2 linked regions of the Robertmurraya sp. FSL R5-0851 genome follow. Each later gene encodes a partner of the first gene's protein in a complex. Links are inferred from orthologs where the notes say so. Each region holds a gene or a part of one and is shown on either strand. Other genes may lie near its edges.

Region 1 (12,401 bases):
GTTGAAACGGTCAACACGTCCGCCTGCTTCAGCAAACTTTTGACGTCCTGTGTAGAATGGATGACATTCTGAGCAAGTTTCGATACGAAGTTCTTTCTTTACTGAACCAGTTTCGAATGTGTTGCCACATGCACAAGATACCGTTACTTTTTTATAGTTAGGATGAATTCCTTCTCTCATTACCTTTCATCTCCTTTTGCCCTGAGTCGTTCGAAACAGAGTTATTCATACACACTTGGTGTAATGGAAAAACACACTGATGTTATTATAACAAGCAGGGAATGGTTTTGCAACATGGGATTTATTCCCTATGAATTCCTTTTTGCTTTCATCTCTTCGTCTAGCTTAGCAAAAAATTCTTCATTCGACTTCGTTTGCTTCAGCTTACGTAAAAATTTATCCACAAAGTCAGGTGTATCCGACATTGATTTACGGATCGCCCATAACTTATCCAAATGATCCTTCGGAATAAGTAGCTCTTCCTTACGCGTTCCTGAACGACGGATGTCAATCGCAGGGAAAATACGGCGTTCAGCTAGACCACGATCCAGGTGAAGCTCCATATTACCGGTTCCTTTAAATTCTTCATAGATCACATCATCCATACGAGATCCTGTGTCCACAAGCGCTGTTGCAAGGATGGTTAAGCTTCCACCTTCCTCAATGTTACGCGCCGCACCGAAGAATCGCTTCGGACGGTGGAAAGCAGCAGGGTCAATCCCCCCTGATAACGTACGTCCACTTGGAGGAATGACAAGATTGTACGCACGAGCCAGACGAGTAATACTATCCATAAGAATAATAACATCGCGCTTATGCTCCACAAGACGCATCGCACGCTCTAGCACAAGCTCGGCCACTTTAATATGATTTTCAGGCACTTCGTCAAACGTGGAGCTCACCACATCTCCAGCAACTGAACGCTCGATGTCTGTTACCTCTTCCGGACGCTCATCGATTAACAGAACAATCAGCTCTGCTTCTGGATGATTGGTCGTAATGCTATTAGCAATTTGCTTTAATAGCATCGTTTTCCCTGCTTTTGGAGGAGCAACGATCAATCCACGCTGACCAAAACCAACAGGAGAAATCAGGTCCATAATTCTCGTGCTCACATGCTTTGGTGATGTCTCAAGCTTCATTTGACGATCAGGATATAAAGGTGTTAACGCAGGGAAGTGAACACGTTCCTTTGCTGATTCCGGGTCATCGCCATTAACGGCACCAACCTGCAATAGTCCAAAATAACGCTCGTTTTCCTTTGGAGGACGAACCTTACCAGATACTTTATCACCATTTCTCAGGTCAAAACGTCTAATTTGTGAGGCTGAAATATAAATATCCTCTGAACTTGGGGAATAGTTAATAGGTCGTAGGAAACCGAAGCCCTCAGACTGAATGATTTCAAGAACACCTTCCATAAAGAAAAAGCCTTCTGATTCCGCACGTGCTTTTAAAATGGCAAAAATAAGTTCTTTTTTTGTTAGCTTGCTATAATAAGACACTTTAAAGGTCTTTGCTAGCTCATAAAGCTCTTTTAGCTTCATATTTTCCAGGCTTGAAATTGTTAACTCCATTAGTACACCACTCTTTTTACAAAATAAGTTGTTCCACCACAAGCTTTATGATTTTGTTCGATAAAATGGATGGAAAGGATTGAATGTTTGAGGCTTTCTAGAAGTATAAGAAGAGATAGAGAAAGTCATATTCTATAAAGACAAGGCTTTTCTATGTAAGCCTTTTTAAAAAACAATTTCTATTTTACCCTTTTTATTAATTATTAATCAACATTATTTTATAGGGAAGTTATTAGTAAGGAGGATAATTTTAAAAAAGGCAGACGAAAGCAGGTCTGCCTTCTTTCTATTTTTTCTTTATCTATTGTTAAAAGGTTATGCGTTTTTCAGCTGTTCTAGCTCTTCTTTTGTCATCGCTTCACGCCAAATGGTTGCACCAAGTCCATTTAATTTTTCAACAAGATGGCTGTATCCACGGTCAATATGCTCAAGGCCTGTTACTTCTGTAACTCCTTCTGCCATCAACCCGGCGATCACTAAAGCTGCGCCCGCTCGTAAATCACTAGCCTTCACTTTGGCTCCCTGAAGTTTGACAGGTCCGTGAATAATCGCTGAGCGACCTTCGACTTTGATGTTGGCATTCATTCTTCTTAATTCATCGATATGCTTAAAGCGAGCTCCATAAATCGTATCCGTCACCATGCTTGTCCCAACAGCGCTAGTTAACAACGAGGTTAATGGCTGCTGCAAGTCGGTTGGGAAGCCAGGATAAACCAAGGTTTTAATATCAACTGCTTTAAAGGATTCGGCTTTTCCTACAAAGACTTGGTCATCGCTTGTTTCGATCGGTACACCCATTTCACGAAGCTTCGCAATTAACGACTCTAAGTGTTGAGGAATAATATTATCAATTAACAGCCCGTCTCCTACCGCTGCACCAAGAATTAAATACGTACCTGCCTCAATTCGGTCAGGAATAATCGTATGCTGGCAGCCATGAAGCTCGTCCACTCCGTCAATACGAATAACATCTGTTCCGGCACCTTTAATCTTTGCCCCCATATTTGTGAGCAATGTGGCCACGTCAATGATTTCCGGCTCTTTTGCCGCATTTTCAATGATCGTACGCCCTTTCGCACGAACAGCCGCAAGCATGATATTAATGGTTGCACCAACGCTCACCACGTCCAAGTAAATTCTTGCTCCACGAAGCTCGTCCGCACGTAGATAGATCGCGCCCTGTTCATTGGTCACGGTCGCTCCTAGTGCTTCAAAGCCTTTGATATGTTGATCGATCGGTCTTGGCCCTAAATGACAGCCACCAGGCAAGCCAATTACAGCCTTTTTAAAACGACCTAGCATCGCACCCATTAAATAATAGCTTGCACGAAGCTTCTTGACCTTTCCGTTCGGCAAAGGCATAGAGATCATTTCAGAAGGATCCACCCACATTTCATTGTTTGTAAAAGTGACCTTCCCACCGATCTCCTCGAGCAACCCTTGTAAAATCTGAACATCGGAAATATCAGGTAATCCTTCAATCGTTACTGGTGAATCGGCTAAAATGGTCGCTGGAATGAGTGCGACTGCACTGTTTTTGGCACCACTTATACGAACGGTTCCCTTTAAAGGGTCTCCACCGGCAATCATCAGCTTATCCATCGTTGACTCCCTTCTAAGCCATATCAATTCACACAGAATACGTATTATATCTTGTACTGATTTGGCTCATCTTTTTTATTTTTCCATATATGCTTTTACAATAAATCTATACGAGGTATATTCTTCCACTAAAAAAATACAAAAAACGACATATACCACCCTTAATTTATAGTTTACACGAAATTTCAAACTTCATGTATGGAATTATAAAAAAGTTATAAATAGGAAATATGTCCCACTTATTAATTCTCTCTAGTTTTCCAATCAGCTAAAAAGGCTTCAATCCCTTTGTCTGTTAATGGATGATTGAATAATTGCATAATCACTTTGTATGGTATCGTAGCAATATGCGCCCCGCGTAGAGCTGCATCTGTCACGTGTTGCGGATGACGGATCGAAGCAGCAATAATCTCTGTTTCTAACCCATGAACCGCGAAAATATCTGCAATGGTTGAGATTAAATCAAGACCGTTGAAACCGATATCATCTAATCGACCAACAAAAGGAGATACATATGTAGCCCCAGCTCTTGCTGCTAGCAATGCTTGGTTTGCACTAAAAATTAATGTTACGTTTGTCTTGATGCCTTCCTTAGAAAAAGTAGATACCGCTTTTAAACCTTCTGGTGTCATTGGTACTTTAATTGTAATATTTGGAGCAATGGCAGCTAGTTCGCGACCTTCACGAATCATACCTTCTGCATCAAGCGCGATCACTTCTGCACTAACCGAACCTGGAACTAATGCTGTAATCTCACGAAGACGATCTTCAAATGAAACATTTTTTTCTTTTGCAACTAATGATGGATTTGTTGTAACCCCTGCAACAACTCCTAAAGAATACGCTTCTCTAATTTCTTCCATATTTGCTGTATCAATAAAAAATTTCACCTGTTCCACTCTCCCTATTACATTATTCGACTTTTTTTTCAAAATGACATCAATACAATTGAAACCGCCCTTTTCAAGAAAAGGCGGTTTCAACTTATGAAGCAAATAAATTCGATTACGCTCTACCTGAAGAACCGAATTCGCGCATTTTGCCGATAACTGTTTCTTTAATCGCATCGCGAGCTGGTCCTAAGTATTTACGTGGATCGTATTCATCTGGTTTCGCTGCTAACACTTCACGAACCGTTTTTGCAGAAGCAATTTGGTTCTCAGTATTTACATTAATTTTTGCTGTTCCAAAAGAGATTGACTTTTGGATGTCAGCTGTTGGGATTCCAGTTCCACCGTGTAGAACTAATGGTACACCAGTAGCTGCACCGATTTCTTCCATTTCTTTGAAGCCTAGGTTAGGTTCACCTTTGTAAGGACCGTGAACAGAACCAAGTGCTGGAGCCAAGCAATCGATACCAGTACGAGATACTAGTTCTTTACACTCTTGAACATCAGCATAGATAACACCTTCAGCAACAACATCATCCTCTTGTCCGCCAACTGTTCCAAGCTCAGCTTCAACAGAAACACCTTTTGAATGAGCATACTCAACTACTTTTGTTGTAGTTTCGATATTCTCTTCGAAAGGATGGTGAGATGCATCGATCATTACTGATGTAAAACCAGCATCGATTGCTTCTTTACATTTATCAAAGCTTGAACCGTGGTCTAAGTGGATAGCCACAGGCACAGTGATTTTGTAATCTTCTAAAAGACCTTCTACCATTTTTACAACTGTTTTGAAGCCACCCATGTAACGAGCTGCACCTTCAGAAACCCCAAGGATTACTGGAGACTTTTCTGCTTCAGCCGCTTGTAAAATTGCTTGTGTGAACTCAAGGTTGTTCAAGTTGAATTGTCCTACTGCATACCCTTCAGCTTTTGCTTTATTGAGCATGTCTGTCATAGATACTAAAGGCATTCTTCTTCCTCCTATTCATGATGACCTTTTATAGACAGGTTCCCTATTAGAGTTTTCCCTAAACAATTAACGTTATGTAATTTGAGACCCTGACTTTGATTGATCATCCGCTAAATTCATTTGTAATCATACCAAATAAAAATTAGAAATGCTATCAATCTTGGTCACTTTTAGAGGATGTCATAAAATAGATGAAATGCAATCGCTACCATTTGTATATTTTGCCAAAATTTGTGGAAATCAACTATTTTTTACTGGTAAATACTTCTTTACGGCTGCACGAATATCATCAATATCAAATGGCTTGGCAAAATGAGTGAGAGCTCCAAGATCCTTCGCTTCCTGAATCATATCTAGCTCTCCGTAAGCAGTCATAATGATGACACGAATATCTTTTTCAATGACTTTCATTCTTTTTAAAATTTCAATTCCGTCCATGCCAGGAATTTTCATATCTAGTAAAACAAGGTCTGGCGGGTTTTTCGTCACGATCTCTAAAGCTTGTACTCCATTTGCCGCTTGAAATGTTTCGTAGCCTTCCTTTTGAAGCACTTCATTTAACAGAATTCTTATACCAAATTGGTCATCTACTATTAATATTTTGCCTTTCATGAAAAGCCACCCTCTTTTTCTGGATTTTTAATTTTTTGTATGTAAATAAACGATTAGGACTATCCACCTTCATGTAGTTCGATACACTACTTAATTTCTCCTGCTAACATTTTACATCAAAATCATATAAATTTTTACAGTTTGTGATTTTACCTTCCTTGTCCGTTTCTTTTATAATATATGAAGATTACGATTTGGAGGCCATTTATGTTAAAAATGTTCACAACCCAACTGACTGGATTATTAAAAAAAATCCAAGATAAAGAAGACCTTTCCATCGAGGATGGCGCAAGACTTCTTGCCCAAGCACTTATTGGAGATGGTCATATATTTATTTATGCTGCAGACGAGTTGACTGCCGTTCAAGCGGAAGCCATTCATAGCAAGGAACCTTTACAACGCGCTCGTGTTCTTGAGGGTTTGGCACAACTGGATCAGGTGACAGTTGCTGACCGTGTACTGATTTTGGCTAGAACCACTCACGATGACCGCGCAGTCGCTATTGGGAAAGCTCTTGAAGAAAAGGGAATTCCGTTTGTATCGGTTGCTACTTTAGATGAAGGTGAGGGAGAACCACTGAATGATATCGCTCACGCTCATATCGACCTTCAATTAAAAAAAGGACTGCTTCCCGATGAGGAAGGAAACCGCTATGGCTACCCCGCATCCATGGCCGCCCTATACGTTTATTATGGATTAAAATTTACGATTGATGAAATTATGGAAGAGTACTGATAGAAAAGCGGAAGCGACTTGGTCAGCCCCGACAGGCACAAGACGAACCACGTAAGGGTCCGCACTTATCTTTTGGAGATCAGGTTAAGCAACCGAGCTGAGAAATAGACGGAGAAATTCCGCTTAATTAGTAATTCTTATTAAAAAAGGCTTAAATAAACGGAGAGATTCCGCCTATTGGCTCAAAAAAATGGAAAATAGGAGATTTTGCTTTGCGTAAGCGGAAAACCTCCCCTTATTTACCCCAAAACCAGGCTCCTTTTTGCATCTAACCGGAAATTCTCCGCTTATTTTACTCATGCTGGGTACCTGCTTAAGGACAAAACATCTTATTTATAAAGGAGTGAGGTTTTATATAAATTTTGTTTTTGTATTCATAATAAATAAACTCGCCAATTTTACTATGGCGAGTTTTACTTTTTTATATACCCACAATGATGTTAACATCCGCGGGAGGCTTTCCATATTAGTTTTTAGACTTCAATGAAGCTTCAACAAAATCTCTGAACAATGGTTGAGGTCTTGTTGGTCTTGAGATGAACTCTGGGTGGAATTGAGAAGCAACGAACCATGGGTGGTCTGCAAGCTCAATGATTTCCACTAAGCGACCATCTGGACTAGTACCAGAGAAGATGAAGCCTGCTTGCTCCATTTCTTGACGGAACTGGTTGTTGAACTCATAACGGTGACGGTGACGCTCGTACACCACTTCATCATTGTAAGCAGCAAATGCTTTTGTGTTTTCTTCCAGCTTACATGGGAAGATACCAAGGCGCAGTGTTCCACCAAGATCTTCGATATCTTTTTGCTCTGGTAGAAGGTCAATGATTGGGTATTTTGTTTCAGGGTTAATTTCCGCAGAGTTCGCATCAGCGTGACCAAGCACATTACGCGCAAATTCAACAGAAGCCAACTGCATACCCAAACAAATTCCAAGGAAAGGTACTTTGTTTTCACGAGCATATTTAATCGTCGTGATTTTCCCTTCAATACCACGATCCCCGAAACCACCAGGAACAAGAATTCCATCCACATCAGAAAGAAGTTCACGTGCATTTTCTTCATTTACTTCTTCTGCGTTAATCCACTTAATATCAATATCTGAATCAAATGCAAATCCAGCATGCTTTAATGATTCCACAACAGAAATATACGCATCTTGAAGTTCCACGTATTTACCAACTAGTGCTATACGAGTGGTTTTTGACAGATTGCGAACTTTATCTAGTAATGCTAACCATTCAGTCATTTCTGGTTCTGGACTTTGAAGCTTCAAGTGATCACAAACGATTTGATCCATTTTTTGCTCTTGAAGTGCGATTGGTACGGCATACAATGTGTCTGCATCTTGGCACTCAATAACGGCCTTCGAATCGATATCACAGAATAAAGCAATTTTGTCCTTCATGTCTTGTGATACTGGCATTTCTGTACGAACAACGATAATGTTTGGCTGAATTCCTAAGCTACGAAGCTCTTTTACACTGTGCTGAGTTGGCTTGGTTTTCATTTCACCAGCTGCTTTAATGTAAGGAATTAGTGTACAGTGGATGTACATTACGTTATCACGACCGATATCACTCTTAATTTGGCGGATTGCTTCTAGGAATGGTAGTGATTCGATATCCCCAACTGTTCCACCAATCTCCGTGATAACCACGTCCGCACCTGTTTCACGACCAGCACGGAATACGCGCTCTTTAATTTCGTTTGTGATATGCGGAATAACCTGTACCGTTCCACCTAAATAATCTCCACGGCGCTCTTTCTTTAATACCGTTGAGTAAATTTTCCCAGTTGTCACGTTGTTGTACTTGGTAAGGTTAATGTCGATGAAACGCTCGTAGTGACCTAAGTCAAGATCCGTTTCAGCACCATCACCTGTTACGAATACTTCACCGTGTTGGTACGGACTCATTGTCCCTGGATCCACGTTAATATATGGATCAAATTTTTGAATCGTTACGCTTAAGCCGCGATTTTTTAATAATCGTCCTAAAGACGCTGCTGTGATTCCTTTTCCTAAAGAAGAAACCACTCCACCTGTTACGAAAATATACTTTGTCATCTGTAATCCCCCTCTAAATAAGTTTGTGCATATTTTTTAAATATCAATCCATTACATTGGCAAGGGGATAAAACGATTTTTGAAGACCGATTTTCACACCTATAAAAAATAAAAACGCCCCTCCTGCTAGAAATAGCAAGGGGAGCGTGAAATTACGTTTCGATTGTTCCTTTTTAAGGAGCCCAAAAAGTATTCTACCTACAGCTCTGTAAAAAGTCAAGTCGAGATCCTACAAAATTCGACTTAAAGCTTCTCGTCGTCCTCATCATCAAAATCATCTTCTTCATCGTCTTCATCTTCATCCAGATCGAATTCCTCATCATCTTCGAGAATGTCTTCATCATCGTCTTCTAAATCTTCATCAATGTCATCATCTACAAGATCATCATCGTCGTCTTCGTCATCGAAGTCATCATCCACATCATCGTAATCGAGCTCTTCTTCCTCTAACTCGTCATACTCTTCAATGTCAAGATCCTCGTCCTCATCGACCACTTTCTTCGCCTTTTTCTTCTTCGGCTTCACGGCTGTTACATGTTCTTCTTCGGTTTGGTCAACTGGATACCAAACGCGAAGACCCCAGCGATTTTCACCGATTGTCATAAAGCGTCCATCTATATTTAAATCTGTATAAAATTGAGCAATTCTCGCTCTCACTTCATCTTCTGTTAATCCACGTAGTTCTGTAATTTCATCCATTAATTCTTTAAAAGAGACCGGCTGTTTCTTTTCCTTAAGCAATTCAAACGCAATCTCAATTAAGGACATTTCTTGCAATTCTTCTTGAGTAACTTGTTTCAAACTCAATATTTGCACTTCCTTTCGCTATGTAAAACACGACAAATAAAATATGTACACAATTATTGCATATTCTTCATTATAAACAAAATATGAACCTTTATGCTAGTTCTATCTAATCGATACCAAACTTTTTAGTACTTGCCCTCGCTTTTCTGCCTTTTTTTCTCCTTAACAAACAATCTGACCGCTAAATAGAAGAAAAAAAAGGCCAATAGAAAGAAAGGGATGGCACCAAGCTGCAATGAGTATAGATAAATAGCAGAAACAACAGTAAGAATAACAGCAATAAATTGAAGAAGTTGTTTCAATTATCTCACTTCCCGTGAAAATGGTTAGGTCCTTTGTTTGAAAAAGAACTTTCAATCTTCTTCTATTATAGTAAAAATTAGGACATTTTAGGTATGAGTTATGTAAAAAAAGTGTAAAGAGCAAAGAGAAAGCGTTAGCTTTCACTTTGCTCTTTTTCCTACATATTCCGTCTATACTGCCCGCCCACCTCATACAACGCACGGGTAATTTGACCGAGGCTTGCTACTTTTACTGTTTCCATTAGTTCCTCGAAAATATTGCCGTTGTTGACGGCTGTTTGTTTTAGTTTTTGCAACGCTGCAGCGATTTTGTCTTTGTTTCGCTCTTGGAATTCTCGTAAATTTTGAATTTGTAGTTCTTTTTCTTCTTTTGTTGCTCGTGCCAGCTCCATATTGTCTGTTTCTTCTTCTGACGGAGGATTCGGATTCAAGTACGTGTTGACGCCGATGATCGGTAGCTCCCCTGTATGCTTTTTCATTTCATAATACATCGATTCGTCTTGGATTTTCCCGCGCTGGTATTGTGTCTCCATCGCACCGAGTACTCCCCCACGGTCATTCAATCGCTCGAATTCTTGAAGAACCATTTCCTCCACCAAGTCCGTAAGCTCCTCCACAATAAATGAGCCTTGAAGAGGATTTTCATTTTTCGATAAGCCATGCTCTTTTGTAATAATCATTTGAATCGCCATCGCACGACGCACTGACTCTTCTGTCGGGGTCGTAATTGCTTCATCGTATGCATTCGTATGAAGCGAATTACAGTTATCCTGAAGAGCCATTAGGGCTTGAAGCGTGGTGCGGATATCGTTAAAATCAATTTCCTGTGCATGAAGGGAGCGCCCGCTAGTTTGGACATGATACTTCAGCTTTTGACTTCGCTCATTCGCCCCGTACTTCTCTCTCATCACGGTCGCCCAAATACGACGGGCCACACGTCCAATTACCGTATATTCAGGATCAAGTCCGTTAGAGAAAAAGAAGGACAAATTCGGAGCAAAATCATCAATATGCATACCACGGCTTAAGTAGTACTCCACATACGTCAATCCATTGGCAAGTGTAAAGGCCAGCTGAGAAATAGGATTGGCCCCAGCTTCAGCGATATGATAACCAGAAATCGAAACGGAATAATAGTTACGCACTTTATGATCAATAAAATATTGCTGAATATCTCCCATCATTCGAAGCGCAAACTCTGTTGAGAAAATACATGTATTCTGCCCTTGATCTTCTTTTAAAATATCGGCTTGAACCGTGCCTCTCACCGTTGAAAGAGTGGCGGTTTTGACATGAGTCCATTCTTCAAGTGTAAGTGGTCGACCTAGTTCCTGCTCCTTTATTTCCACTTGCTGTTCAATGGCTGTATTCATAAACATCGCCAAAATAATCGGAGCCGGACCGTTAATCGTCATCGACACAGATGTGGAAGGATGGCATAAATCAAAGCCATCATACAGCTTTTTCATATCGTCTAACGTACAGATGCTTACACCGCTTTCCCCAACTTTTCCGTAAATATCTGGGCGATAATCCGGATCTTCTCCATACAAAGTGACTGAGTCAAACGCCGTACTCAAGCGCTTCGCATCGTCATCCTTTGAGAGATAATGAAAGCGGCGATTTGTCCGTTCTGGTGTTCCTTCCCCTGCGAACTGACGCTTCGGGTCTTCCCCCTCACGCTTAAATGGAAACACTCCTGCAGTGTATGGAAATTCACCTGGAACATTCTCTTTGTACACCCAGCGAATAATTTCTCCATAATCCTTGTATTTCGGTAGTACCACCTTCGGAATCAATAAGCCGGACAAGCTTTTGGTTTTTAAAATCGTTACGATTTCCTTGTCGCGGATTTTGGTCACAAAGTGGTCGGAGCTATAGAGCTTTTGTTTTTCTTCCCAAGAAGATAACACCTTTTTGGTTTCGGCAGTAAGCTTTGCCTCCACCCCAGCCTTGAGTTCCTCTAACGCCTTAATTACTTCTTGACCTGCACTTATTTCTTCAATAGCAGCAAGCGTCCCTTCTATTTGAAAAAGCTTTCGAGCAAGATTCGCCTGTTCCTCCGATTTTTTATGGTAACCTCGAACCGCATCTGAGATTTCACGTAAATAGTAGCGGCGATCCGTAGGAATAATGACGCTCTGCTTTTCTACAAGAGCATTTTTGGAAAAAGTGGTCAGTAATGATGAGCCCGTTTTTTCATTTAATGTCTCAATCAATGCCGCAAACAGAGCATTTGTGCCCGAATCATTGAACTGGCTTGCAATCGTTCCGTATACCGGCATCTCATCCAGCTCTTTTTCAAAAAGCATGCGGCTTCGCTGATACTGCTTTTGCACTTGTCGAAGTGCATCTTCAGATCCTTTTCGTTCAAACTTATTGATCACGATTAAATCCGCGTAATCAATCATGTCTATTTTTTCAAGCTGTGATGGAGCTCCAAACTCACTCGTCATAACGTACATAGAGACATCACAAATCTCCGCGATCTCTGCATCCCCTTGGCCAATCCCACTTGTTTCTACGATGATGAGATCAAAGCCAGCCGCCTTGACCACCGCAATCGCGTCTTGAATAGCAAGCGATAGCTCGGTCTTTGATTGTCTGGTCGCTAAGCTTCGCATATATACTCTCGGGGAAAAAATGGCATTCATTCGGATTCGGTCCCCGAGCAGTGCTCCCCCCGTTTTTTGCTTGGTTGGGTCAACCGAGAGTACCGCGACCTTTTGCTCCGGTACTTCATTAATAAAGCGACGAATCAGTTCATCGGTTAACGAGCTTTTTCCCGCACCACCTGTCCCTGTAATCCCGAGGACAGGAACCGATTTTTGCCGT
Region 2 (12,371 bases), 1.2 Mb from region 1 along the record:
CGAGACTCGGCAGAATTCGATTGCAATATTGTAAATAATCACAGGCTGGACTACCGATTGAAACTAAGTCGAAATCAATTATATATAGTTCTGAGTCAATACCACGAATAAAGTTATGGTGGGCTAAATCGCCATGAAGAATCACTTGATCATGATTATTTAAAAATGAATACTCTAACTCGAGCCCCTTTAAGGAAAAATCGGCCCACTCCATTACTTCATTTAGTATTTCTTGCTGCACAAAAAATTTAATAATGGATAAATTATTAATAAAACGAGCTGCACGTTCTCTCCATTTCAACATAAGATTGTATTCTTTTAGTACTGTTTGATACCTTCTTGAAAGCTTACCTGTAGTCTGGTGAAATTCTTCAAGGAGACGAAGCCCATCTTTTCTTTCTTTTTCGGACTCATAAGAAAAAGGACTGCTGGAGGATAGTGGTATGTGTTCAAGACATCCGTAATACGTACCGTCTAAGTATAGTGGTGATTCTTTTTCGAGGTTTTGAAATATATATGAATTCTTAAACCCTTCTTGCCTTAAAGAAGAAGTAAAAGCCTTTTGGATCTGCAGTTTTCTTAAATGACTAAACCCCTTTAATACAACAAATTGATTACCCTTTTGCAACAAATAAACGTTCTTTCTTATTGGGTGTATCGATTCAATCGGAGTGACGAGCTCTTCCTGTAAATAGGAGAAGAGACGATTTAAAGTTAAATCGTCTCCACTAGCATTATTCATCATTTTCATCAGTCGTATTTTGACCTCTAGGCATTCCTTGTGCTGATGGACCGTACCCATAAGGATTCATATAAGGTGACTGCGCCATCGGTTGTCCGTAGGGTGGAGCATAGACTGGTGGCATTCCGGGTGCAAAGCCTGTTCCCATTCCGTACGGCGTCATTGCAGGACCGCCACATCCACAATCATCCTGTACTCCTTGTACGGCTGGAGCAGAATAATTAGGTGTTAAAGGCATTTGGTAATTATCCATACTAGGTGATTCCATTTGGTCCATTACCCCTTGCACTTGTGGCATTGGACTATATGGCATTTGTTGTGGCATACCCATAGATGGATAGGCTGGTGGGAAGTATCCTGGTCCAGGCATCATTGGTCCACAAGGAAACAATGGTGCAGGATATGGTGGATAAGGATACATAGGAGCTTGATGCATAGGAGCTTGATACATTGGCATATCTTGAACTCCAGCTACTTCTGTTGGCATTAATGGCATTTGTGCATCCTGTGCACCCATCACTTGATTTGGCATCATTGGCATTTGTGCATCCTGTGCACCCATCACTTGACCTGGCATCATTGGCATTTGTGCATCCTGTGCACCCATCACTTGACCTGGCATCATTGGCATTTGCCCATTTTGTATACCCATCACTTGACCTGGCATCATTGGCATTTGTCCTTTTTGTACACCCATCACTTGACCTGGCATCATTGGCATTTGTCCATTTTGTACACCCATCACTTGACCTGGCATCATTGGCATTTCCGGCATAAATGATGAAGATTCATCATCGAACGGTTGCATACCCATTCCTGGAACTCCAGGCATCATCCCATATGGCATCGTTGGCATCGTTGGCGCACCTGTCATTGCACCTTGAACCTGTGGATATGGTGCTTGAGGAGCAAAACCTGTTGGCTGACCAAATCCTGGATTAGCTTGTGGATATGGATAGAAATTTTGTGGGTACATTGGATTCATGGGTCCGTAACCCCCTCCTTGAGTAAAGTTTGGAACGTCAGTATTGGCCTCTGGCAGTGGTTTTACACCTTTAATTGGCTTCACTTCCGGTAAAGGTTTTACCTCTGGTAAGGTCATTTCCGCAGGAAGCTGTTTGGGTTGCATTGGAAATTGTGGTGCTGGTTGAGCTTTTACTTCAGCAGGTGATAATTGTTTTGGCTTTATTTCTTCTTTAACTGGTTTCGGTGGCTTTGGTACAGGCTTTGCTTGTTGTTGCGGTTGTACAGATAAATTCGCCATATTCATCATATAATAGTTGTTAATATCAATTTCAGGAATCACTGGCATTTTTGGCTTGAACGGCTTCTTTGGAGCCTCTGCAATCGGTTCGATTTTCTCCTCCATCTTTGGCGGTTGTTCAATCGGCATTTCTTTTTTAGGCGCTTCTTTTGGTGCTAGAGCAATTGGCTGTTCTTTAGGCATCTCTTTTTTTGTACCCATATTTATTTTCGCTTCCGGCTTTCCAGTGATAGGGGCTTCTTTCTTTATCATTCCACCACCGGATGGTACTTTGATTTTCATACCGGGCATGATCATATCAGGGTTACTGAGCTGCGTATTCATTTTTTTCAGCTCTTCAAAATTCACGCCGTACTTCTTGGCGATTTTCCAAAGAGTATCCCCTTTCTGTACGATATGGATTTTCACTCTGATTTCCCTCCTATGCGTAAGTCCATATATTGTATGTCGGAGTGGGCAAATTGCTAACAATCTACATAAAAACTTATGAATTTTTCAAAAAGAATATGAATTGTCCCCTTTTTTCTCACAAAAAAAACCTCCAAATGATTGGAGGGCTGCAGCCTTTTAGGATTGGTCAAGCATTCTTGTAAGAGCAAGCTTTGCATACTCTGCAATTTCAGCCTCGACCTTTATAACATTATGAAGTTCCCCTTGTTCTATACTTTCCAACGCCCATAATAAATGAGGCAGATCAATACGGTTCATGGTTAGACACGGACACATATGCGGGTTTAAAGATACAATTTGTTTATCTGGGTGATCCTGAATAATTCGATTCACTAAATTCATTTCCGTTCCAATGGCCCAAGCAGAACCAGCAGGTGATGCCTCAATTTGCTGTATAATGTAATTTGTCGAACCTGCTAAATCAGATAGCTCCACTACCTCACGCTTACACTCTGGGTGAACAATAATTTTCATATCAGGGTTACTGGTCCGGATATCCGCAATGTTATGAATGGTAAAGTTCTCATGAACAGAGCAATGTCCCTTCCATAAAATTACCTTTACGTCTTCTAATTTCCCCTCATATTGTAAAGTATTAGAGATCGGATCCCAAACCGCCATTTTTTCTAACGGCACCCCTAGATTGAAAGCGGTATTTCTCCCTAAATGCTGGTCAGGAAGAAATAATATCCGCTCCTTTTGAGTAAATGCCCATGTGACCATATGTTCAGCATTGGACGACGTGACTGTTGCACCACCACGTCTCCCAACAAAAGATTTTATGGCTGCAGTGGAATTCACATAGGTTAAAGGAAGAATGGTATCACCAAATACATTTTGTAGCTCTGACCACGCTCTTTCCGTTTGGTATATATCGGCCATATCTGCCATTGAGCAACCTGCTCGCATATCTGGCAGTATCACTTTTTGTGTATCCTTTGTTAATATATCCGCCGTTTCAGCCATAAAATGGACGCCGCAAAACACAATATATGCTGCTTCGTGATTCTCTGCAGAAAGCTGCGCAAGTTTTAATGAATCTCCTGTATCATCAGCAAATTGTATAACTTCATCTTTTTGATAATGATGCCCAGGAATATATAGTTTGTTTCCTAATCTTTCTTTAATGGCTTGAACTCTGGTTTCCATTTCTTCCTTGGTTAGTTCTTTGTATTGGTCAGGCAAAAGCTTATTTTTTTCAATCACTTCAAATAGATTCATCTCATTCATCCTCTCTTACTTACTTCACATGAACTTTCGCACTAATATCAATTGACTGAATCGTATGTGTTAAAAATCCTAATGAAATAACATCCACTCCTGTATGCTTGTACGTGTCCAGGTTCTCTAACGTAATACCACCAGAAGCCTCTGTTACGATTCCTTTTGGAACCAAAGTGATCCACTCTTTGATTTCATCAGGTGTACGATTATCAAACATAATCACATCTGCCTCAGCCTCAATCGCTTCTAACAACTGCTGCTTCGATTCAATTTCCACTTCGATTTTTACCATATGCCCTAAATGGGACTTTACTTTTTGCACAGCTTTAGAAATGGAACCTGCAAAAGAGATATGATTGTCTTTAATCATTACTCCATCGTATAAACCAAATCGGTGATTAAAGCCTCCACCACATCGAACCGCATATTTTTCAAGCATCCGAAGTCCTGGTGTCGTTTTACGTGTATCTACAATTTTAGTAGAAGTAGAATCTAATATATTTACAGCCTCTCTTGTTCGAGTAGCGATTCCACTCATTCGCTGAACAAGGTTAAGTACCACTCTTTCCCCCTTCAGTAACGTGGTTACATGTCCTAAAATGGATACTAACTTCTGGCCTTGTTCAAACCGTTCTCCATCCCTAACTTCAAGATCAATAACCACATCAGTATCTAGAAGTGTGAACCCTGTCCGAATGATCTCTTCTCCACAGAAAATGCCATTCTCTTTTGCAATAAATACAAGTTCCCCTCGTTCTTCTTCGCCAAAAATTAGTTCACTTGTTACATCTCGCTCCCCAATATCCTCCAGGAAAAATTGTTCAAGTTGCAAACGCAGCTTTAATTTGTTCATAGAAATCTCCCTGCTCCTGTTCATGTTTTAAAATGATTTTTTTCTCTAGCCATCCCTTATCTTCAGATGGAAAATCCCCTCGAAAATGCCCACCACGACTCTCTTCTCGAAGAAGAGCTGATTTCGTAACTAACCAAGCGGTAATTAACATAAATATCACTTGGATATCTTCCTTTGATTTTTCATCGATGGAACAACTAATAAGTTCTTTTATTTGGAAACTCTCTAGCCATTCTAAATGCTCTTGTAGATGTTTCTTGTTTCTTACAATTCCTGCATGCTTCATCATTTTTTCCTGCAGGACTGCCTTATCTGGGAGTGACACTGTTCCCATCTCCCTTGAACTTGTTTCGATAATGGAATATGAAGCCTGCTTGACTGTCTGATTCAAAATCTCGGCCAGTCTCTTTCCGAAAAAAAGACCTTCTAATAAGGAATTACTAGCTAATCGGTTGGCACCGTGAATTCCTGTGTAAGCTACCTCACCAATTGCATATAGGTTTTTAACACTTGTACGACCATAATGATCTGTTTTCACTCCCCCCATGACAAAATGGCAGCCAGGCACAATCGGAATAAGACCTTTTGAAAGATTAACTCGATTCTCCTCGCACATTTTGGTTATGGTTGGGAACTTCTTAGTAAACTCTTTTATATGACGAACATCTAAAAATACTTGCTCACCTGCTTGCAAATAATCAAATATGGTTTGTGACACAATATGTCTGGGTGCTAGGTCTCCCATTGGATGAACATTTTTCATTATTCTAGTTCCATCCTGTAAAGTTAGGAATGCCCCTTCACCTCGAACTGCTTCTGAAACTAATCCTTGACACTTCCCATCGACAAACAAAAGAGTGGGGTGGAATTGAATAAATTCTAAATCTGCTACCTCTGCACCCGCACGGTATGCAAGTGCAATTCCGTCTCCTACTACCGTCTCCGCGTTAGAAGTGAAACTATATAGTTGACCTAGACCTCCTGTTGCTAGGACCACATGATTTGCAAGGAAAATATTGGTCTCACCATGCTTATCTTTACCTTTTACCCCGATACATCTTCCGTCTTTAACCAATAACTCGTAAACAACCATTTCTTCTATTATTCGTGCATGCATGGTTTCCTTTAATAAAAATTTCATTACCTTTTTCCCTGTTGCATCCCCACCGCTATGAACGATTCGGTTATGACTATGTGCTCCTTCCAATCCAAGTAGTAAGCTTCCATCTTTCGCTCGGTCAAACGTACATCCATCACAAACCATTTCTTTAATTAGGGACGGAGCCATTTCTGTCATTTCTTTCACTAGCTCACGATCATTCGTGTACCTTCCTGCCTCTAACGTATCAAGATAATGTTTATCTGGACGGTCTTCGATATCTATTGCCGCCGCTATGCCACCCTGTGCGAGATTTGAATTTCCATCTGTCGCTTTCAACTTTGTGAGAATAATCACATTTATATCACAGCTAAGCTTCCTTGCTAATTGCAAAGCTGCCACTCCACTTCCAATAATTAACACATCGGAATGTATCATTTTATCACCATCCGTATTTTACAGGTGTCTTGACACTTATATTTACATACAATTACAATTATGACAAGTGTTTTGTGAAGGAAATCTAATCGTTTGGAGGAGAACAATGAAATATTTTGATTATGCTGCTACTTGTCCACTGGACCCTGAAGCTGCCTCAGCATTTGTTAAAGCATCAACTGAGTATTATGGAAATTCTCAAAGCCTACATGATATAGGGAGTCGTGCATCCACCTTACTTGAAGGCTGCAGGGAGGAGATTGCAAGATTACTAGGTGTAAAGAGTGAAGGAGTTTATTTTACCAGCGGAGGTTCTGAAGGGAATTTTCTTGCGGTTCAATCTCTTTTATCTCAATCATCAAAAAAGGGAAAGCATATTATCACGAATATTGCTGAACACTCCTCTATCCATTCATCCTTAAAAATGTTAAAAGGCTATGAGGTTACTGAATTGCCCTTAATGGAAAATGGAATGATTGATGTACAGCAGTTTCAGTCCGCTATTCGTGATGATACCGTACTTGCTTGTATACAACATGTAAATTCTGAAATTGGGACGATACAGCCACTAAATGAAATTGGAACGCTTTGTAAGGAAAATGGAATTCTTCTACACAGTGACTGTGTACAATCCTTCGGGAAGTTGGATGTAGAAGCGATTTCTCCATTCGTAGATAGCCTTGCGATCTCAGGTCATAAAATATATGGACCCAAAGGAATCGGTGCTTTATATATTTCACCATCCATTCCATTTGATTCATTTTATCCAAACACATCACATGAGCGTGGAATGAGACCAGGAACAGTGAATATTCCTGCAATTGTTAGCATGGTTACAGCTGCTAATAAACAAGTAAGAAACATGAATCACAATGATGAACACATAAAATCTTTACGCGAACAATTTCTCACCCAACTAATGGACGTAAGAGATGAGATCATTGTTCATGGCCATGCAAATGCTCAGTTAGCATCCATACTAGGTCTCCGAATAAAAGGACTTGAAGGCCAATGGGTGATGCTAGAGGCTAACCGCAAAGGATACGCAATCTCTACTGGAAGTGCCTGCCAAGTGGGACGAACTTCCCCTTCTAAAACCATGCTAGCTCTAGGTATTAATGATAAGTCGGCAAAAGAGTTCATTCGTATATCATTTGGGGTTCATACAACGGAAGCAGATGTCAAAGGGTTGGCACGAACAATGATTTCAATCATCCAGGAAGCGCCACAGCGTGATAATCAAATAACAAGTATGGTAAAATAATTGTAGTGTTAACAATAAGGGAGACGTTTAAAATGAATGAGAAAAAGATATTAGGAGAAAACCGTCGTGAGCTCATTCTTGAATGGCTAAAATCAAGTGCTGCACCGATAACAGGAGGAGAACTCTCAACAAGAACGAATGTTAGCAGACAAGTAATTGTTGGAGACATAACGCTTTTAAAGGCCAAAGGAGAGCCAATTATGGCAACAAGCCAGGGCTATTTATATCTCTCCAATCAAGCGAATGATGCACCGATTTATCGAACCATTGCCTGTTCACACCCCCCTGAGCAGACAGAAGAAGAATTAAATTTGCTTGTTGATCATGGAGTTACTGTCAGAGACGTAAGAATTGAACATCATATATACGGAGATTTGACAGCATCGATCATGGTGTCAAATCGTAGAGAAGTAAAGCAATTTTTAGAGAAGATGCAATCAACCAAATCTTCCTACCTCTCAGAGTTAACAGGAGGCATTCATATTCACACCATCTCCGCACCATCTGAGCATATCCTTGATCAAGTCGAAGAAGCACTGGACAAAGCAGGTTTTCTTATTGATCGAAAATAAAAACCCCTAGTTGCCCGTTAGCAACTAGGGGTTACGGTTCTGCATTTCTTATCTTATTTCATGAAAATACGGATAGCTACCAAGCACCGATACACTACAACCGAGCGCTTCTAGTTCGGCAATCGCACCTGGAATGAGAACCTCGTCCATCTTTTCCTCAATATCAATGATAAAAAAGTAATTTCCCAGTCCCGTCTTCATTGGACGTGACTCAATTTTTGATAAATTTAATTTTCTCCATGCAAAAGCAGATAACACTTGATGTAGGGCACCTGATCGGTCCGTAGGCAATGTAACCATTACAGTCGTTTTATAACCTTTGACTTCAATGGTGCTTGGTTGAAGTGGGATGTTTTTCTTTGATAGTACGATAAATCTTGTATGATTAAAGTCATAGTCGTGTATATTATCTTTTGCAATCGCTAGTCCATATTCTTTAGCAGCTAGCTGATTAGCAATAGCCGCTACGGTTTCATCCGGATGTTCGATAATATACTTCGCTGCAGCAGCTGTGCTCGTTGCATTCTCGCAAGGTACACCTTTTAATGATCCATGAAGGAACTTATGACATTGAGCAATCGCATGAGGATGGCTTAATACTTTAGTGACCTCCTGCCATCTCTCTTTCACAGATGGATGTACAAGTAAATGCTGCTTTACAGGAGTTGTCACCTCAGCAATTATCGGTAAATTTATTTCATGAATTAAATAATCCAATGTAATATTTACTGATCCTTCTAGTGTATTTTCAAGCGGAACAACCGTAACGTCAACCTCTTCTTCCATTACTGCATCTAAGCAATCCGGAATTGTGGCATAAGGAATTCGCTCCTCATGAGGAAACATTTCTCTTGTCACTAAATCAGTAAACGTGGCTCTTGGTCCTAAAAATGCTACTTTCAATATTCTCTCTCCTTTGTTACCACAATCCATATCTCTCTTTTAATCACTTTATCACTTTAAACAAAATATGTATACAAATGAAAAACAGGGCGGAAGCAATTATGCTCCTGACCCTAGTACTTCAACCTTCTCTACAAATTCCATCCTGCGTAATCGTGCAAGCAGTTCTTCAATTTCAATAGCCATATCCGTCGTATTTAAAGATAGCGTTACGTTGGCTCTACCTTGAAGTGGGATTGTCTGGTGGATAGTCAATACATTACAACCCGATGATGCTACCACACCAAGCAGCTGTGAAAGAGTACCCGAACGATCTTCAAGATGAAAAAACAAGGTAATTAACCGTTCTTTTACAACCGTATGGAAAGGAAAGACTGTATCTCTATATTTGTAAAAGGCACTGCGGCTCAAGTCAACTTTTTGAACAGCATCCCACACAGACTCAACTTTCCCTCGTTCAATCATTTCCTTTGCATCGAGTGTTTTTTTCATCGCTTCCGGCAGCACATCTTCACGTACTAAGTAAAACTTCTTGTCTAATATATCTTCTTCTCTCATTTTCCCCACCCCCAGGTAAAGCGCTGCGATATACTAATCTAAAAATTCGAATTCATAATCCATAAGTCTTACTGTATCACCATTTTTTGCTCCTCTTTCTCTTAACGCTTCATCGACTCCCATGCCACGAAGCTGGCGAGCAAAACGTTTAATCGACTCGTCTCTAGAGAAGTCCGTCATCTTAAACAATCTTTCCACTGCATGTCCTGAAACCACAAAGCTTCCATCTGGATCTCTCGTAATAACAAACTCTGTCTGCTCCGCTTCATGTTTGTAAAGCACGCGGTGTATTCCTGTACTCTCAAGCTCTTCCTCATGAAGTGGAAATTCAGGAGTTTGTTCAATTTTATCAGCAACCGCAAAAAGTAAATCTCTAAGTCCCTGTCGCGTAATCGCTGATACAGGGAAGATCGGATATTCATCTGTTAATTTTTCTTTAAAGGATTTTAAGTTCTCCTCAGCATCTGGCATATCCATTTTATTGGCAACGATGATTTGTGGTCTTTCAGTTAACCGTAAATTATATTCCTGTAGCTCCTTATTGATCGTTACGTAATCCTCATAAGGATCTCTTCCTTCTGTTGCAGCCATATCAATTACATGAACGATGACCCTTGTTCTTTCAATATGTCGCAAAAACTGATGACCAAGTCCTACACCGGAGTGAGCGCCTTCAATTAGTCCTGGCAAATCAGCCATTACAAAGCTTCTTCCATCCTCTGTCTCGACCATTCCAAGATTTGGAACAATTGTTGTAAAATGATACTCAGCAATTTTCGGTTTGGCAGAAGAAACGACAGACAATAACGTAGACTTTCCAACACTAGGGAAGCCAACCAATCCAACATCAGCAAGAAGCTTGAGTTCAAGAATTACATCCCTTTCCTGTCCTGGCTCACCATGCTCGGATAACTCAGGTGCTGGATTAGCTGGTGTAGCGAATCGGGAATTTCCTCGGCCGCCTCGACCACCTCTAGCAATAATTGCACGTTGTCCATGTTCAACTAAATCTGCAATAATTTCATTTGTTTCTGCGTCTGTTACGACAGTCCCTGGTGGAACTTTAACAATCATATCTTTTGAGTTTTTTCCATGTTGATTTTTGGACATCCCATGCTCACCGCGGGGAGCTTTAAAATGTCTTTGGTATCTAAAATCCATTAACGTTCGTAAGCCTTCTTCTACCACAAATACTACATCTGCACCTTTCCCACCGTCACCTCCAGCAGGTCCACCCTTTGGTACATACTTCTCACGGCGGAATGCTACCATTCCGTTTCCACCGTCTCCACCTTTTACGTAAATCTTTACCTGATCTACAAACATCTTATATCCTCCCGTCTGTCCTATGTTGTTGCTCTAAAGTAATGAGCCTGATAGAAGTTGTCATCACATGACGAGAATCGAATAATCCAATTATTCCTCATATGGTAAGAATACCTGTAACGAAAATTCCTGTTCCGAACATTCATGAACGATTACTTCTATTAATGTTTCTTTTCTTTCGAAAAATTCTACAAGACCTGTCCTATTTTTTATTATTCCACTAAAATCCAAAAAGAAACAGGCTGCCTTTTGCTGCCTTTCAATTGTAATTGAGAGATGATTCTCAGCAAACTCCTGAACTGTCTGCTGTAAACACTCAAAAAAAGAGGTTATCCAGTTCAGTGCCAAACTATCATTAATTATGTTTTGGTTGTCGGTAGATGCCTCGAGCACTTCATAATCTACCTGAAAAGAGAAGTTGTTCCAGTTGCAGGTAAGAAGGAGGGCAGCAAGCTGTGGTGTATGTAATTGAGAGAGACGAGCCTCATTTTGTGCCTCAATAACAATTTCCTGAATGATTTCGTTTACCCTGTCGTATTTATGTAAAGATAAGTTACCTTTTATGAGCTGTACTTTATTTAACCAATCGTGACGAGAGTGACTCAGCAACTCAACCGTCGTCCAATCTCTATTCATCTCATGCACTCCTGTACCAATTTCGTTATCAGTCAGAAAACTGCTTGTTTTTAGTATAGCAAAAAAGAAAACCTTGGTAATAGCTTTATGATTAAAAAAACTCTAACCTAATGGTTAGAGTTTTTTCTAAAAGAATTAAGCTTCTTGAGCTACAGGGTATACGCTCACTTGCTTACGGTCACGTCCTAGGCGTTCGAATTTAACAACTCCGTCCACTTTCGCGAATAGAGTATCATCTCCACCCTTACCAACGTTAACACCTGGGTAAATCTTAGTGCCACGTTGACGGTAAAGGATTGAACCACCAGATACGAATTGACCATCTGCACGCTTAGCACCAAGGCGCTTTGCATGTGAATCACGACCGTTCTTTGTAGAACCTACTCCCTTTTTAGAAGCGAAAAACTGAAGATCTAATCTTAACATTATTGTCCACCTCCTACTTTTTGAAGGTAATTTTTACATATTTCCCGTAATCTCTCTCAATCGTTTGTAGTGAAACGACCATGCCTTCTAGCAGTAGCTGAACCTTCTCCTGTATGTCCTTAGAGAGATTGGTAGGAAACACACAGCGGAGAAATCCACCATCTCCTTGCTCAATTTCGGGTTCAACACCTGTTAACGCAATAACTGAGTTAATAGCACCGAATGAAACGGCAGAGACACCGGCACAGACGATATCGTCCCCTCGGTTAGCAAAGAGAGCATGACCGCTCAATGTAAACGACTTTATGTGTCCAGATTCAGTACGATAAATCGTCGTTTGAATCATCTTAGACCGCCTTACGCGTTGATTTTTTCAATGACAACTTTTGTGTATGGTTGACGATGACCTTGCTTTTTGCGTTGGTTCTTCTTCGCCTTGTACTTGAAAACAATGATCTTCTTAGCGCGACCTTGCTTTTCGACTTTAGCTGTAACAGTAGCACCCTCAACAACTGGGTTTCCTACCTTTACGCTTTCTCCACCAACGAATAAAACCTTGTCAAATGTAACAGTTTCGCCTGCTTCAGCGCTTAGCTTTTCAATGTAGATAGTTTGT

Evidence for each region.
Region 2: the proteins of MKX65_RS23390 (region 1) and MKX65_RS17390 are in contact, whole or in part, in a solved structure (PDB 1F51), measured with the Bacillus subtilis proteins. The link is inferred for Robertmurraya sp. FSL R5-0851 from one-to-one orthologs.

The regions. Positions count from the first base shown.
Region 1 is NZ_JBBOOE010000001.1:4,586,062-4,598,462, forward strand. The notes cover bases 3,969-6,813. They hold MKX65_RS23390 (response regulator), read right to left. Parts: upstream 5,655-6,813; coding sequence 5,283-5,654; downstream 3,969-5,282. Other genes in these bases: fsa (fructose-6-phosphate aldolase), read right to left, coding at 3,969-4,069; MKX65_RS23385 (class II fructose-bisphosphate aldolase), read right to left, coding at 4,185-5,042; MKX65_RS23395 (DUF2529 domain-containing protein), read left to right, coding at 5,862-6,389. Also shown: rpmE (50S ribosomal protein L31), read right to left, coding at 1-180; transcription termination factor Rho, read right to left, coding at 309-1,577; MKX65_RS23375 (UDP-N-acetylglucosamine 1-carboxyvinyltransferase), read right to left, coding at 1,893-3,179; more of fsa, read right to left, coding at 3,422-3,968; MKX65_RS23400 (CTP synthase), read right to left, coding at 6,856-8,457; rpoE (DNA-directed RNA polymerase subunit delta), read right to left, coding at 8,701-9,264; MKX65_RS23410 (hypothetical protein), read right to left, coding at 9,390-9,566; fused isobutyryl-CoA mutase/GTPase IcmF, read right to left, coding at 9,725-12,401. UniProt on the Bacillus subtilis protein: Key element in the phosphorelay regulating sporulation initiation. Phosphorylation of spo0B during sporulation initiation.
Region 2 is NZ_JBBOOE010000001.1:3,355,732-3,368,102, forward strand. Bases 9,557-12,371 are described here. They hold MKX65_RS17390 (Spo0B C-terminal domain-containing protein), read right to left. Parts: upstream 11,330-12,371; coding sequence 10,784-11,329; downstream 9,557-10,783. Other genes in these bases: obgE (GTPase ObgE), read right to left, coding at 9,557-10,693; rpmA (50S ribosomal protein L27), read right to left, coding at 11,465-11,755; MKX65_RS17400 (ribosomal-processing cysteine protease Prp), read right to left, coding at 11,769-12,101; rplU (50S ribosomal protein L21), read right to left, coding at 12,113-12,371. Also shown: MKX65_RS17340 (phosphotransferase), read right to left, coding at 1-751; safA (SafA/ExsA family spore coat assembly protein), read right to left, coding at 735-2,414; quinolinate synthase NadA, read right to left, coding at 2,574-3,677; nadC (carboxylating nicotinate-nucleotide diphosphorylase), read right to left, coding at 3,697-4,533; nadB (L-aspartate oxidase), read right to left, coding at 4,502-6,070; MKX65_RS17365 (IscS subfamily cysteine desulfurase), read left to right, coding at 6,177-7,334; MKX65_RS17370 (transcription repressor NadR), read left to right, coding at 7,367-7,906; pheA (prephenate dehydratase), read right to left, coding at 7,955-8,809; MKX65_RS17380 (ACT domain-containing protein), read right to left, coding at 8,909-9,367; more of obgE, read right to left, coding at 9,401-9,556. UniProt on the Bacillus subtilis protein: Key element in the phosphorelay regulating sporulation initiation. Acts on spo0A. Mediates reversible phosphoryl transfer from spo0F to spo0A.